One region of the Streptomyces sp. NPDC002054 genome, then DNA from elsewhere that is predicted to be linked to it. Evidence: riboswitches for the same ligand, from Rfam matches in the RefSeq annotation. Region 1 holds a riboswitch; each other region holds the start of a gene.
What was found. Region 1 has a riboswitch for cobalamin ahead of ABT123_RS31430 (ABC transporter substrate-binding protein). Riboswitches for the same ligand answer to the same signal wherever they lie in the genome.
Positions count from the first base shown of each region.

Region 2: another riboswitch for cobalamin. It lies ahead of ABT123_RS07055 (energy-coupling factor ABC transporter permease); the one in region 1 lies ahead of ABT123_RS31430 (ABC transporter substrate-binding protein).
Region 3: another riboswitch for cobalamin. It lies ahead of ABT123_RS29355 (ribonucleoside-diphosphate reductase subunit alpha); the one in region 1 lies ahead of ABT123_RS31430 (ABC transporter substrate-binding protein).

Region 1 covers NZ_JBEOXT010000043.1:10,853-14,783, reverse strand. The annotation lists gene ABT123_RS31440 (cytochrome P450) at 1-152, shown strand, start outside; gene ABT123_RS31435 (serine hydrolase domain-containing protein) at 195-1,601, opposite strand; cobalamin riboswitch at 1,719-1,855, shown strand; gene ABT123_RS31430 (ABC transporter substrate-binding protein) at 1,906-2,892, shown strand; gene ABT123_RS31425 (FecCD family ABC transporter permease) at 2,889-3,908, shown strand; gene ABT123_RS31420 (ABC transporter ATP-binding protein) at 3,905-3,931, shown strand, end outside.
Region 2 covers NZ_JBEOXT010000006.1:16,178-20,108, forward strand. The annotation lists gene ABT123_RS07045 (MFS transporter) at 1-873, shown strand, start outside; gene ABT123_RS07050 (DJ-1/PfpI family protein) at 898-1,464, opposite strand; cobalamin riboswitch at 1,580-1,775, shown strand; gene ABT123_RS07055 (energy-coupling factor ABC transporter permease) at 1,805-2,518, shown strand; gene ABT123_RS07060 (energy-coupling factor ABC transporter substrate-binding protein) at 2,518-2,880, shown strand; gene cbiQ (cobalt ECF transporter T component CbiQ) at 2,885-3,634, shown strand; gene ABT123_RS07070 (energy-coupling factor ABC transporter ATP-binding protein) at 3,625-3,931, shown strand, end outside.
Region 3 covers NZ_JBEOXT010000037.1:41,346-45,276, reverse strand. The annotation lists gene ABT123_RS29355 (ribonucleoside-diphosphate reductase subunit alpha) at 1-2,386, opposite strand, end outside; cobalamin riboswitch at 2,535-2,663, opposite strand; gene ABT123_RS29350 (YbdD/YjiX family protein) at 2,866-3,063, opposite strand; gene ABT123_RS29345 (carbon starvation CstA family protein) at 3,060-3,931, opposite strand, start outside.

The DNA of each region.
Region 1 (3,931 bases):
GCCAGCACCTGGCCCGGGTCGAGGTCCGGGTCGCCCTCGTCGAGCTGTTCAAGCGGTTCCCCGGCCTGCGCCTGGCCATCCCGGCCGAGGAGGTTCCGCTGCGTACCGACTCGGACTTCCACGGGGTGGTCAGCCTGCCGGTGACCTGGTGAACGGCCTTCCCGGTGAACGGCAGTCCGGCACCGGGCGGCCGTTCACCGGGAGGGGGTGGCTGCCGGTGCCGGAAGCCGTCGGAACAGCCGGCCGGCGAGGTCGATGCCCACGACCGTGCCGCTCTCGTCGCGCGTGAAGTAGCCGCGCTGCCCCTGCAGGCCTCCGCTGGTGACGACGTATTCGTCCTTGTCGCCGGGCAGCAGGCCGACATCGGCCGGTGCGTGGTCCGCCGGCAGGGGAGTGTCGGAGGCCGCGCGGATCTCCGGCTTGATCCGGACGTCGAGGGTCAGGCCCGCCCCGTCGGTGCCGATGACGAGGGTCATCGCGTCGATGTCGTACGTCCCGACCAGCTCGCCGGCCCGCGCCGCGTCGTGCGGGAGCGGCTCCGGGTCCCGGTCCGTCACCCCCAGCCAGGTCTGCAGCGCCCACCGGACGACGGCCTGGTTGCACGGGATGCCGTTCGGGCCGGCGTTGGACATCGCGACCACGGCGAAGTTCCGTTCGGGCACCATGAGGAACTCGGAGAACTGGCCGATCGCCGACCCGCCGTGGCCGACCGTGCGGACCCCGTCCACATCGCGCAGGAACCAGCAGATACCGAGGGCGTCACCCTGGCTACTGCTCCGCAGGGCGACGGTCTGCTCCTTCATCCGGTGCAGCAGCCCGGCGTCCAGGACGGGCTCGCCGCCCTCCGCACGGCCGTCGCCGAGGTGGAACCGGGCCCAGCGCAGCAGGTCCGCCGCCGAGGAGGCGATGCCCCCGCCGGGGTTGTGTGCGCGCGGGACCCGCCAGGGGCGGGCGATGGACAGGGTGCCGTCCTCGTCCTGGTCGTGGCCCACGGCGAACCGCCGGGTCATGACGTCGGCGGGAGCGAAGAGGGTGTCGGAGAGTCCGAGGGGCTCCAGGACCAGTTCGGCGACGGCCTGTTCGTAGGTCTGGCCGGTGACCTTCTCCAGGACCCGCCCGGCCAGGTTGTAGCCGGACTGGCTGTAGGAGGCGCGGGTGCCGGGCTGGGCGGCCATCTTCGCCTCGGCCATCAGCGCGATGTAGGCGGCCAGGGCGTCGTCCCCGTCCCCGGTGTCGGCGATGACCCCCCAGTCCAGTCCGCCGGTGTGGTTGAGCAGGTTCAGCACGGTGATCCGGTCCGCGGCCTGCGGGTCCGAGAGCACCAGCTCGGGAACGTAGCGGCGCACCGGCGCCTCCAGTTCGACCCGGCCGCTCTCGACCAGGCGCATCAGCGCGGTCGCCGTGAAGGTCTTCGACACCGACCCCAGTTGGAAGAGCGTCCTGCGGTCGACCGGCAGCGGGTTGTCGATGCTCGTCACGCCGTGGGACGCGAACACCTCCTGCCCGTCCGCCCATACCCCGACGGAGATGCCGGGAATGGCGAACTCCTCTGCCTTGGCCTCTACCAGCGCGGATAACGCGGACAACGTGTGCTCGGACATGCGGGTCCCCTTGTCGGTGCGTGGTCGGTCGTTCCACTTGCACTGTGTTCAAGTGGAACGATAGACCAGTACTTGAACGCAGTGCAAGTCGGGCCCGCAGTCCGGTGCCGCAGCTGCGGTCTGGCAGACTGGCCCGCGTCACCCCAGGCGGCGCAGATCAGGAAACCGGTGCGAACCCGGTGCGGTCCCGCCACTGTGACCTGGTCCCCCGCGGGATCCGGAAGTCAGACACTGACGCGCCGCCTCTTTTCGTTCTTCACTTCGACCAGGGGACGAGGATCCCCCGGAGAGGCATCCCGTGGTCCTGACCCACCCGCGCGCCGCCGCCCTGCGCGCCCTCGCCGCACTCGCCCTCCTCATACCGCTGGCCGGCTGCGCCGGTGCCAAGGAGGACACCGCTGGGGAGCCGGCCGCCGCGCCCGGATTCCCGTACACCACCACCAACTGCGGGGTCGATACCACCTATCGGGAACCGCCCCGGCGCGCGGTCACCCTCACCCAGCACACCACCGAGATCCTGCTCGCCCTCGGCCTCCAGGACCGCATGGTCGGCACCGCCTACCTCGACGACGCGATCCTCCCCGTCTACCGGCCCGCCTACGACAAGATCAAGGTGCTGGCGAAGGAGTACCCCTCCAAGGAGCAACTGCTCGCCGCCAACCCCGACTTCGTCTACGGCGGCTACGCCAGCGCCTTCGACAAGGCGGCCGGCCGCGACCGGGCAGGCCTGCAGAAGAGCGGGATCAACACCCGCCTCAGCGTGGAGTACTGCGCCACCGGCCCGGTCGGACTCGACCAGCTCAAGACCGAGATCACCGAAGTCGCCCGCACCTTCGGAGTCCCCGAGCGCGGCGCCCGGCTGATCGAGGATCAGCAGCGGCGCATCGACGCCGTGGCGCAGAAACTGGCCGGCAAGAACCGGCCCGCCGTCTTCGCCTACGACGGCGGAGAGAGCGCCGCCTCCACCTCCGGCGGAAACGGCATCGGCAACGAGATCATCACCCGGGCCGGCGGCACCAACGTCTTCGCCGACCTCAAGGACACCTTCGGCGACGTGTCCTGGGAACAGGTCATCGAGCGCAAGCCCGAGGTCATCCTCATCTACGACTACGGCGGCACCCCCGTCGAGGCCAAGAAGCAGCGCCTGCTGAACGACCCGGCCCTCGCCCAGGTCCCGGCCGTCAAGAACAAGCGGTTCGTGGTCCTCCCGCTGTCCTCGGCCGTGCTCGGGGTGCGCGTCGACGACGCCGTCGAGTCCCTGGCCCGCCAGCTGCACCCCGACGCGGCGTGACCCGTCGCACCCCGGCCGTCCTCGCGGTGCTCACCGCCGCACTGCTCGGCTCCGCCGTCGCCGGGCTCGCCCTCGGCCCGGTCCGCATCCCGCCCGGACAGGTCCTCGACATCGTGCTCGGCGGGCAGCGCACCGGCGCCTTCGCCGCCATCGTCTGGGACGTCCGGATGCCACGGGTGCTGCTCGGCGCGGTGGTCGGCGCCGGGCTGGCCGTGACCGGAACCGTCCTCCAGGCCCTGGTCCGCAACCGGCTCGCCGACCCGTTCCTGCTCGGCGCCTCCTCCGGAGCCTCGGCGGGCGCCGTCTGCGTCCTGGTCCTCGGGGTCGGCGCCGGACTGGCAACCACCGTGACCCTGCCCGCCGCCGCCTTCGCCGGATCACTGGGCGCCCTCGTCGCCGTGTACGCGATGGCCCGGCGCGGCGGCAGCATGACCACCGGACGGCTGATCCTGGCCGGGGTGGCCGTCCAGTACGTCCTGTCCGCCCTCACCAGCCTGGTCCTGGTGCTCGCCGCCAAAGCCGACCAGGTCCGCCTGGTGCTGTTCTGGACGCTCGGCGGCCTCGGCGGCGCCCGCTGGGACGAACTGGCCCTGCCCGCCGCCGCCCTGCTGCTGGGCACCGGGCTGCTGCTCGCCCTGGCTCGGCCCCTCGACCTGCTGCTCGCGGGCGAGGAGGGCGCGCAGACCCTGGGCCTGGACACCGGACGGTTCCGCGCCGCGGTGTTCGTCCTGGCCTCGCTGGTCGTCGGCGTGCTCGTGGCCTACAGCGGGGCGATCGGCTTCGTCGGGCTGATGATCCCGCACGCCGCCCGGATGGCGGTGGGCGCCGGGCACCGGGCGCTGCTGCCGGTGGCCGCGCTCGGCGGGGCGGTGTTCCTGGTGCTGGCCGACCTGGTCGCCCGTACCGCCGCCGCACCCGAGGAGATACCGGTCGGGGTGGTCACCGCGCTGGTCGGCGGACCGTTCTTCCTGTGGATGCTGCGGCGGTCCTCGCGCGCCGAAGGGGTCCTCGGATGACGCCCGCGCCCGCCGAACTGCGC
Region 2 (3,931 bases), on a different contig from region 1:
GGCATCGTCGCCCTCGCCTGGGGCATCAAGCACGTGGCCAAGGGCAGCCCCACCCTCACCGACCTGGTCGTCCTGAGCATCGGACTGCTGGTGCTCGTCGCGTTCGCCCGCCGCCAGCTGAAGCTGCCGGACCCGCTGCTCGACGTACGGCTCTTCCTGAGCCGGCCGTTCACCGCGGCGGCCCTCACCACCCTCATGGCGATGCTCGCGGCCGGCGCCGGCCTGTTCCTGCTCTCCCTCTGGTTCCAGTACGTGCACGGCTACTCGCCGTTCCAGGCGGGTCTGCGCACACTGCCGGTGGCCCTGGCCATGCTGGTCGGCGCCCTGCTCGCCCCGCGGCTGATGCACCGTATCGGCGTCCGCGCGGTGCTGTGCACGGGCCTGGTGGGACTGCTGGCGGGATTCCTCCTGCTGGCCGTGGCCCCCCAACCGACCCCGTACGCCTACGTCGCCGTCTTCCTGGCCCTGCTCGGCATCGGTGACGGACTGGCCATCACCGCCGCCGCTGCCACTCTGGTGTCTGCGGTGCCGGCCGCCCGGGCCGGTCAGGCCGGGGCGGTCTCGGAAACCGCCTACGAACTCGGGGTGGGCCTCGGAGTGGCGCTGCTCGGCTCGGTCCACGGCGCCCTCTATGCCGCCCGTATGCCGGACACCGCCCCCACCCTCGCCCACGAGTCGATCGGCGGCGCGAAGGAAGCGGCCGAGACGCTGGCGGGCCCGGACGGCGAACGGCTGTTCGCCGCCGCCCGGTCCGCCTTCGACGGCGCGCTCACCACCACCGCCTATGTGTCCGCCGGCATCGTGGCCGTCGTGACCGTGCTCGTCCTGTGGATGGTGCCGCGCGGATTCAGGGCCACCGGCAGCGGTCACTGACCGCCCCGGCGGGCGTCTCGATGCCTAGGTGACCGGCGCCTTGGAGCGCAGTACGGTGAGGAATTCGCGCATCCAGGCCGGGTGGTCCGGCCAGGCGCGGGCCGAGACCAGGGTGCCGTCGACCACGGCCTCGGAGTCCTCGAAGGCGGCGCCGGCGGTCCGCATATCGGGCTCCAGCGCCGGATAGGCGGTGACCCTGCGCCCGTCCAGCCCGCCCGCCGCGGCGGTGATCAGCGGGCCGTGGCAGATCTGCGCGACCGGCTTGTCGGCCCCGGTGAACGCGGCGAGGATGCGCCGGACCTCGGGGTTGTTGCGCAGGTATTCGGGGGCCCGGCCGCCGGGGACCACCAGGGCCGCGTACTGCCCGGGGTCGACATCGGCGAAGGCCAGGTCGGCGGGCCAGGTGTAGCCGGGCTTCTCGGTGTACGTGTCGAAGCCGTCCTCGAAGTCGTGGACGACGAAGCGGAGCCGCTTGACGGAGGGTGCCGCGATGTGGACCTCGTACCCCTCCTCGCGCAGGCGCTGGTAGGGGTAGAGGACTTCGAGCGACTCCGCCGCGTCGCCGGTGACGATGAGGATCTTCGCTGCCATGGGCTGCTCCCGGTCAGGGGGTTTCGACGCGTCGACCCTGCCCGCGCAGCCGACCGGCAAACCGCCCCGGGCGGGCGCCCGGCCGGGGGCGGGTTGTGGCAGGTCACCGCGCCGACTAGGGTCAGCGGGCCTTGGTGTTCGGGAAACCGGTGGAAAACCGGTGCGGCCCTCGCCACTGTGATCGGGAAGTCCGGCTCCAATCCTGCGGGAAGCCACTGGGCTGACGCGGGGAGTCCGCGTTGCCCCGGGAAGGCGGAGCCAAGGCATCAGCACCCGTGAGCCAGGAGACCGGCCGAGGTGCGTTGTCCATCCACGAGGTGCTGGAGAGGTCTCCCCACTCATGCATATAGCCGAGGGCTTTCTGCCCCCCTTGCACGCGGTCGCCTGGGGCGCCGCGTCCGCTCCCTTTGTCGTCCACGGAGTCCGCGCGCTGACCCGTGAGGTCAAGACGAACCCGGAGAGCACCCTGCTCCTCGGCGCGTCCGGAGCGTTCACTTTCGTCCTGTCCGCCCTGAAAATCCCTTCGGTGACGGGCAGTTGTTCCCATCCCACCGGTACCGGGCTGGGCGCCATCCTGTTCCGGCCGCCCATCATGGCGGTGCTCGGCACCATCACCCTGCTCTTCCAGGCGCTGCTGCTGGCCCACGGCGGCCTGACCACCCTGGGCGCCAACGTCTTCTCGATGGCCATCGCGGGCCCCTGGGCTGGCTACGGGATCTACCGGCTGCTGAAGCGGTTCGACGCTCCGCTGATGGTGTCCGTGTTCTTCGGCGCCTTCTTCGCCGACCTGGTCACCTACTGCGTCACCAGCGTCCAGCTGGCGCTGGCCTTCCCGGACCCGGGCACCGGCTTCGCGGGCGCGCTCGCCAAGTTCGGCGGGATCTTCGCGGTCACCCAGATTCCGCTGGCGGTCAGCGAGGGCCTGCTGACGGTGCTGGTGATGCGTCTGCTGATGCAGTCGAGCAAGTCGGACCTGATCCGGCTGGGTGTCGCCAAGCTGACGGGTACGCAGGACAAGCAGCAGCAGAAGCAGGAGCAGGAGGCGTCGGTCTGATGTCGAAGAACGCGAAGATCAACACTCTGCTGCTGCTGGTGGTGGCGGCCCTGGCCGTGCTCCCGCTCGCGCTGGGGCTGGGCGACGGCAAGGAGGAGCCGTTCGCGGGCGCGGATGCGCAGGCGGAGGCGGCGATCACCGAGCTGAAGCCGGATTACGAGCCGTGGTTCTCCCCGCTGTACGAACCCCCGTCGGGCGAGGTGGAGTCGGCGCTGTTCGCCCTCCAGGCGGCTCTGGGCGCGGGCGTGCTCGCGTACTACTTCGGCCTGCGCAAGGGCCGCCGCCAGGGCGCGGCCGGCACTGTGGCCGCCGCTGCGGCCGATGAGCCCGCCCCGGCCGGCGCCGCGTCGACGAAGTCCTGACCCGGTGCTGCCGATCGACGCGGCGGCCCACACCAGCCGCTGGCGGCACCGTCATCCCCTGGAGAAGGCCCTGCTGGGCCTGGGGCTGACGGCCGCCGCGGTGTGTCTGCCGCCCTGGCCCGGCGGGCCGCTGGTGGCCGCGGCCACCCTCGCCGTGCTGCTCGGCCCGGCCGGGGTGGCCGGGCGGCAGCTGTGGCGGGCCTTCCGGATCCCGCTGGGCTTCTGCGTCACCGGAGCCGTCCCGCTGCTGTTCGCGGTGGGCGGCCCGGCCGGCTGGGTCTCGCTGGCCCCGGACGGCCCCCGGCACGCGGCCGACCTGCTGCTGCGGACCTCGGCGGCCTCGCTCGGGGTGCTGCTGTTCGCCTTCACCACCCCGGTCTCGGACGTCCTGCCCCGCCTGGTGCGGGCCGGGGTGCCGGCTCCAGTGGTGGACGTGGCGCTGGTCATGTACCGGATCGGGTTCCTGCTGCTGGACTCGCTCGCCCAGGTCCGGCGGGCGCAGGCGGCCCGGCTGGGGCACACCGGCCGGGCGGCGGCCTGGCGTTCGGTGGCCGGGCTGGCCGCGACCGCCTTCGTCCGGGCCTTCGACCGCGCGGGCCGGCTCCAGGCGGGCCTGGCCGGGCGCGGGTACGACGGCACGCTGCGGGTCCTCGTCCCGGAGACGGCGCTGTCGGTGCGGTTCCTGGCCGCGTCGGCGGCCCTGCTCTCGGTCGTGGTCGTCACGACCCTCGTACTGAAAGGACTCTGGCTGTGAAGCCGTTGGTGGAACTGTCCGGCGCAGGCTATGCGTACGAGGACGGGCCCGCGGTGCTGAGCGGGGTGGACTTCGCCATCGCCGAGGGGCGGGCGCTGGTCCTGCTGGGCCGCAACGGCAGCGGCAAGACCACGCTGATGCGGCTGTTGAGCGGTGGCCTGCGGCCGGGCTCGGGGCAGCTTCTGCTGGACGGCTCGCCGGTACGGTACGACCGCGCGGGCCTGACCCGGCTGCGGTCCTCGGTGCAGCTGGTGGTCCAGGACCCGGACGACCAGCTGTTCGCGGCCTCGGTGGAGC
Region 3 (3,931 bases), on a different contig from region 1:
AGGCCTCGCAGGACTCGGGGTTCTCAAGGGAGCAGGCCAGCGCGTCGGCATCGACGGCCTGCGGGAGGGGGGTGGCGGCGGCGGGGACGGCGGCGCTGCCGGATGCGGCGCGGGCGATCTTCGTCGCCGGGCGGGACCGCAGGTAGTAGGTGGTCTTCAGACCCTGCTTCCAGGCGTACGCGTACATCGAGCTGAGCTTGCCGATGGTGGGCGTCTCCATGAACAGGTTCAGCGACTGGCTCTGGTCCAGGTACGGAGTACGGGCCGCCGCCATGTCGATCAGACCGCGCTGCGGGATCTCCCAGGCCGTCCGGTACAGCTCGCGGACCTCGGCGGGGATCCAGCCGAAGCCCTGCACCGAGCCGGAGGCGTCACGCAGCGCCTCACGGGTCTGCGCGTCCCACACGCCGAGCTGCTTCAGCTCCTCCACCAGGTACGCGTTGACCTGGAGGAACTCACCGCTGAGGGTTTCGCGCTTGAACAGGTTGGAGACCTGCGGCTCGATGCACTCGTACACGCCGGCGATCGAGGCGATGGTCGCCGTCGGGGCGATGGCGAGCAGCAGCGAGTTGCGCATGCCGCTCTTCGCGATCCGGGCGCGCAGCGCGTCCCAGCGCTCCGGCCAGTGGCGCTGCACGTCGTAGTGGTCGGGGTGCAGGACGCCCTGGGCGGTACGGGTCTGGGCCCAGGCCGGCACCGGGCCGTTGCGCTCGGCCAGGTCGGCGGAGGCCTCGTACGCGGCCAGCATGATCCGCTCGGCGATCTGCGTGGAGAGCGCCTGGGCCTCGGCGGAGTCGAAGGGCAGCCGCAGCTTGAAGAACACGTCCTGCAGGCCCATCGCGCCCAGGCCTACCGGACGCCACTTGGCGTTGGAGCGGCCGGCCTGCTCGGTCGGGTAGAAGTTGATGTCCACGACCCGGTCGAGGAAGGTCACGGCGGTCCGGACGGTCTCGTCCAGCCGCTCCCAGTCCATCGCCCCGCCCACGACGAAGGCGCCGAGGTTGACCGAGCCGAGGTTGCAGACGGCGGTCTCGTCGTCGTTGGTGACCTCGATGATCTCGGTGCACAGGTTGGAGGAGTGGACCACGGTGCCGGGCAGCGCGGTCTGGTTCGCGGTCCGGTTGGAGGCGTCCTTAAAGGTCATCCAGCCCTGGCCGGTCTGCGCCAGGGTGCGCATCATGCGGCCGTACAGCTCGCGGGCCGGCATGGTCTTCTTGGCCAGGCCCGCCGCCTCGGCCTTGGTGTACGCGGCGTCGAACTCCGCGCCGTACAGGTCCACCAGCTCGGGCACGTCGGCCGGGGAGAACAGCGACCAGTCGGCGTCGGCGTTGACCCGGCGCATGAACTCGTCCGGGATCCAGTGGGCCAGGTTCAGGTTGTGCGTACGGCGCTGGTCCTCGCCGGTGTTGTCGCGGAGCTCCAGGAACTCCTCGATGTCCGCGTGCCAGGTCTCCAGGTAGACGGCGGCGGCACCCTTGCGCCGGCCGCCCTGGTTCACGGCGGCGACGGAGGCGTCGAGGGTCTTCAGGAACGGCACGATGCCGTTGGAGTGCCCGTTGGTGCCGCGGATCAGCGAACCGCGGGCACGGATCCGGGAGTACGACAGGCCGATGCCGCCCGCGTGCTTGGAGAGCCGGGCCACCTGGTGGTAGCGGTCGTAGATCGAGTCGAGCTCGTCCAGCGGGGAGTCCAGCAGGTAGCAGGAGGACATCTGCGGGTGCCGGGTGCCGGAGTTGAAGAGGGTGGGGGAGGAGGGCAGGTAGTCCAGCCGGCTCATCAGGCGGTAGAGCGAGGCGACCTCCTCCAGGGCCTCGATGCTCTCGTTCTCGGCGAGACCGCAGGCCACGCGCAGCATGAAGTACTGCGGGGTCTCGATCACCTGACGGGTGATCGGGTGGCGCAGCAGGTAGCGGCTGTGCAGGGTGCGCAGGCCGAAGAAGCCGAACCGGTCGTCGGCGCCCTCGGCGAGGGAGTGCTCCACCAGGGCGTCGAGCCGGGTGCCGTGGGTCTCGACGAACGCGGCGGTGCGGTCGGCGATGAGCCCCTCGCGGTGGCCGACGGCGACGGACTCGGCGAAGGAGGCCGCGCCCTGCCCGGCCGCCTCCTCGGCGATGGCCAGGGTGAGCAGCCGGGCGGCGAGCCGGGAGTACGCCGGGTCCTCGGAGATCAGCCCCGCAGCCGCCTCGGTGGCCAGCCCGCGCAGCTCGGCCTCGTCCGCGGCCGAGCTCCGGCCGCGCAGGGCGGCGGCGGCGACCCGGCCGGGGTCGGTGTCGGGCAGGTCGGCCGTGAGTTCCGTGAGGGTCCGCAGCAGCGCGGCACCAGGGCCCCCGGACGAAGTCTCGGGCAGGTCGGACTCGGCTCGCGGTGCGGCAGGCGCGATGGTCACGGGGGGAGCTCTCCCTCACTCGGCTCCGGTCACCTTCGGCGGCGGGGCGTGAGGCAGCGCATGCGGGCGTGACGAGAACGTGTACAGCGCCGCATGGCGTCCACCGGCCCAACCGCGAGGCCCGGACGAATCGGCACCCGGACCGGTCGGTCTGGGCGCACCGTCGGCAGGTGCTCGGACTTGCGCGTCCCTTCTGGAGAAAGGTGCACTTCATACCGTTGCGGGACAGTTCCGGATTCGCACCGGATTCCCCTGCGGCGACAGCAGGGATGAGCATACATGTGGGGGGCCGTTGATGCGTGACCCCCCACATGTTGTGTCCGTGTCGGTCGGCGTGGTTACTGTCGCGGCGCGTTCAGTTCCAGTGCGTAGGTGCGCAGCGGGTGTGCGGCCGGGCTCTCCGCAGTGTGCAGGACCGGGTGCGCCGAGCGCGCCGAAGGGCCCCGCCGCAGGAGTCGGCGGGGCCCTTCGGGTACGGCTCAGCAGCAGCGGAAGCCGTTCCGCGGGTCCGCCTCGCGGGCGTCGGTGCGGGCCCGCTCGAAGGCGCGGCGGGTCATCACCTCCGCCGCCGGGTCGTGGCTGCGGGCGTGGGCGACGTACCGGTCGTACGCCGCCTCGCCCGAGAACTCCCGTACGAAGTACCGGACCCGGGCCAGCAGCCGCCGCGCGGAGCTCACGCCACCGGCTCCTTGACCTTGCCGCCGCCCGAGTCCAGGCCGGCGTCCGTGAGCTCCGCCCGCTCCTCGGCCGTCGGGAACATCCCGGCCGGGGCGACGATCTTCGACTCGGTCCACGGGACCTCGGACAGCTTCACCGACTCGGGCCGCGCGATGGCCTTGAAGCAGGTGCGGGTTGCGTCCGCCAGCACCACCAGGATCAGCAGCGCGAACAGCGCGCACAGCACCCCGTCCACGGTGGAGTTGGTGACCACGGTGTGCATGTCGTCCATGGACTTGGCGGGCGCCAGCACCTTCCCCGCCTCGATGCCGTCCTGGTACTTGTCGCGCTGGGCGAAGAAGCCGACCTTCGGGTCCTCGGAGAAGATCTTCTGGTAGCTCGCGGTGAGGGTCACCGCCGCGTCCCACACCAGCGGAACGCCCGTCACCCAGGCCCACTTCAGACGCCCGGACTTCACCAGCAGGGTGGTGCAGACCGCCAGGGCCACCGCGGCCAGCAGCTGGTTGGCGATGCCGAACAGCGGGAACAGCTGGTTGATGCCGCCCAGCGGGTCCTTGACGCCGACCCAGAGGAAGTAGCCCCAGCCGCCGACCACGATGGCACTCGCGAACCACACGCCCGGCTTCCAGCTGATGTCCCGGAAGGACTTGTGCACATTGCCGAGGGTGTCCTGGAGCATGAACCGGCCCACCCGGGTGCCCGCGTCCACCGTGGTCAGGATGAACAGCGCCTCGAACATGATCGCGAAGTGGTACCAGAACGCCTTCATCGAGGAGCCGCCGATCACGGCGGAGAAGATCTCCGACATTCCGAGTGCGAAGGTCGGCGCGCCACCCGTGCGGGAGAGCAGACTGGCCTCCTCCACAT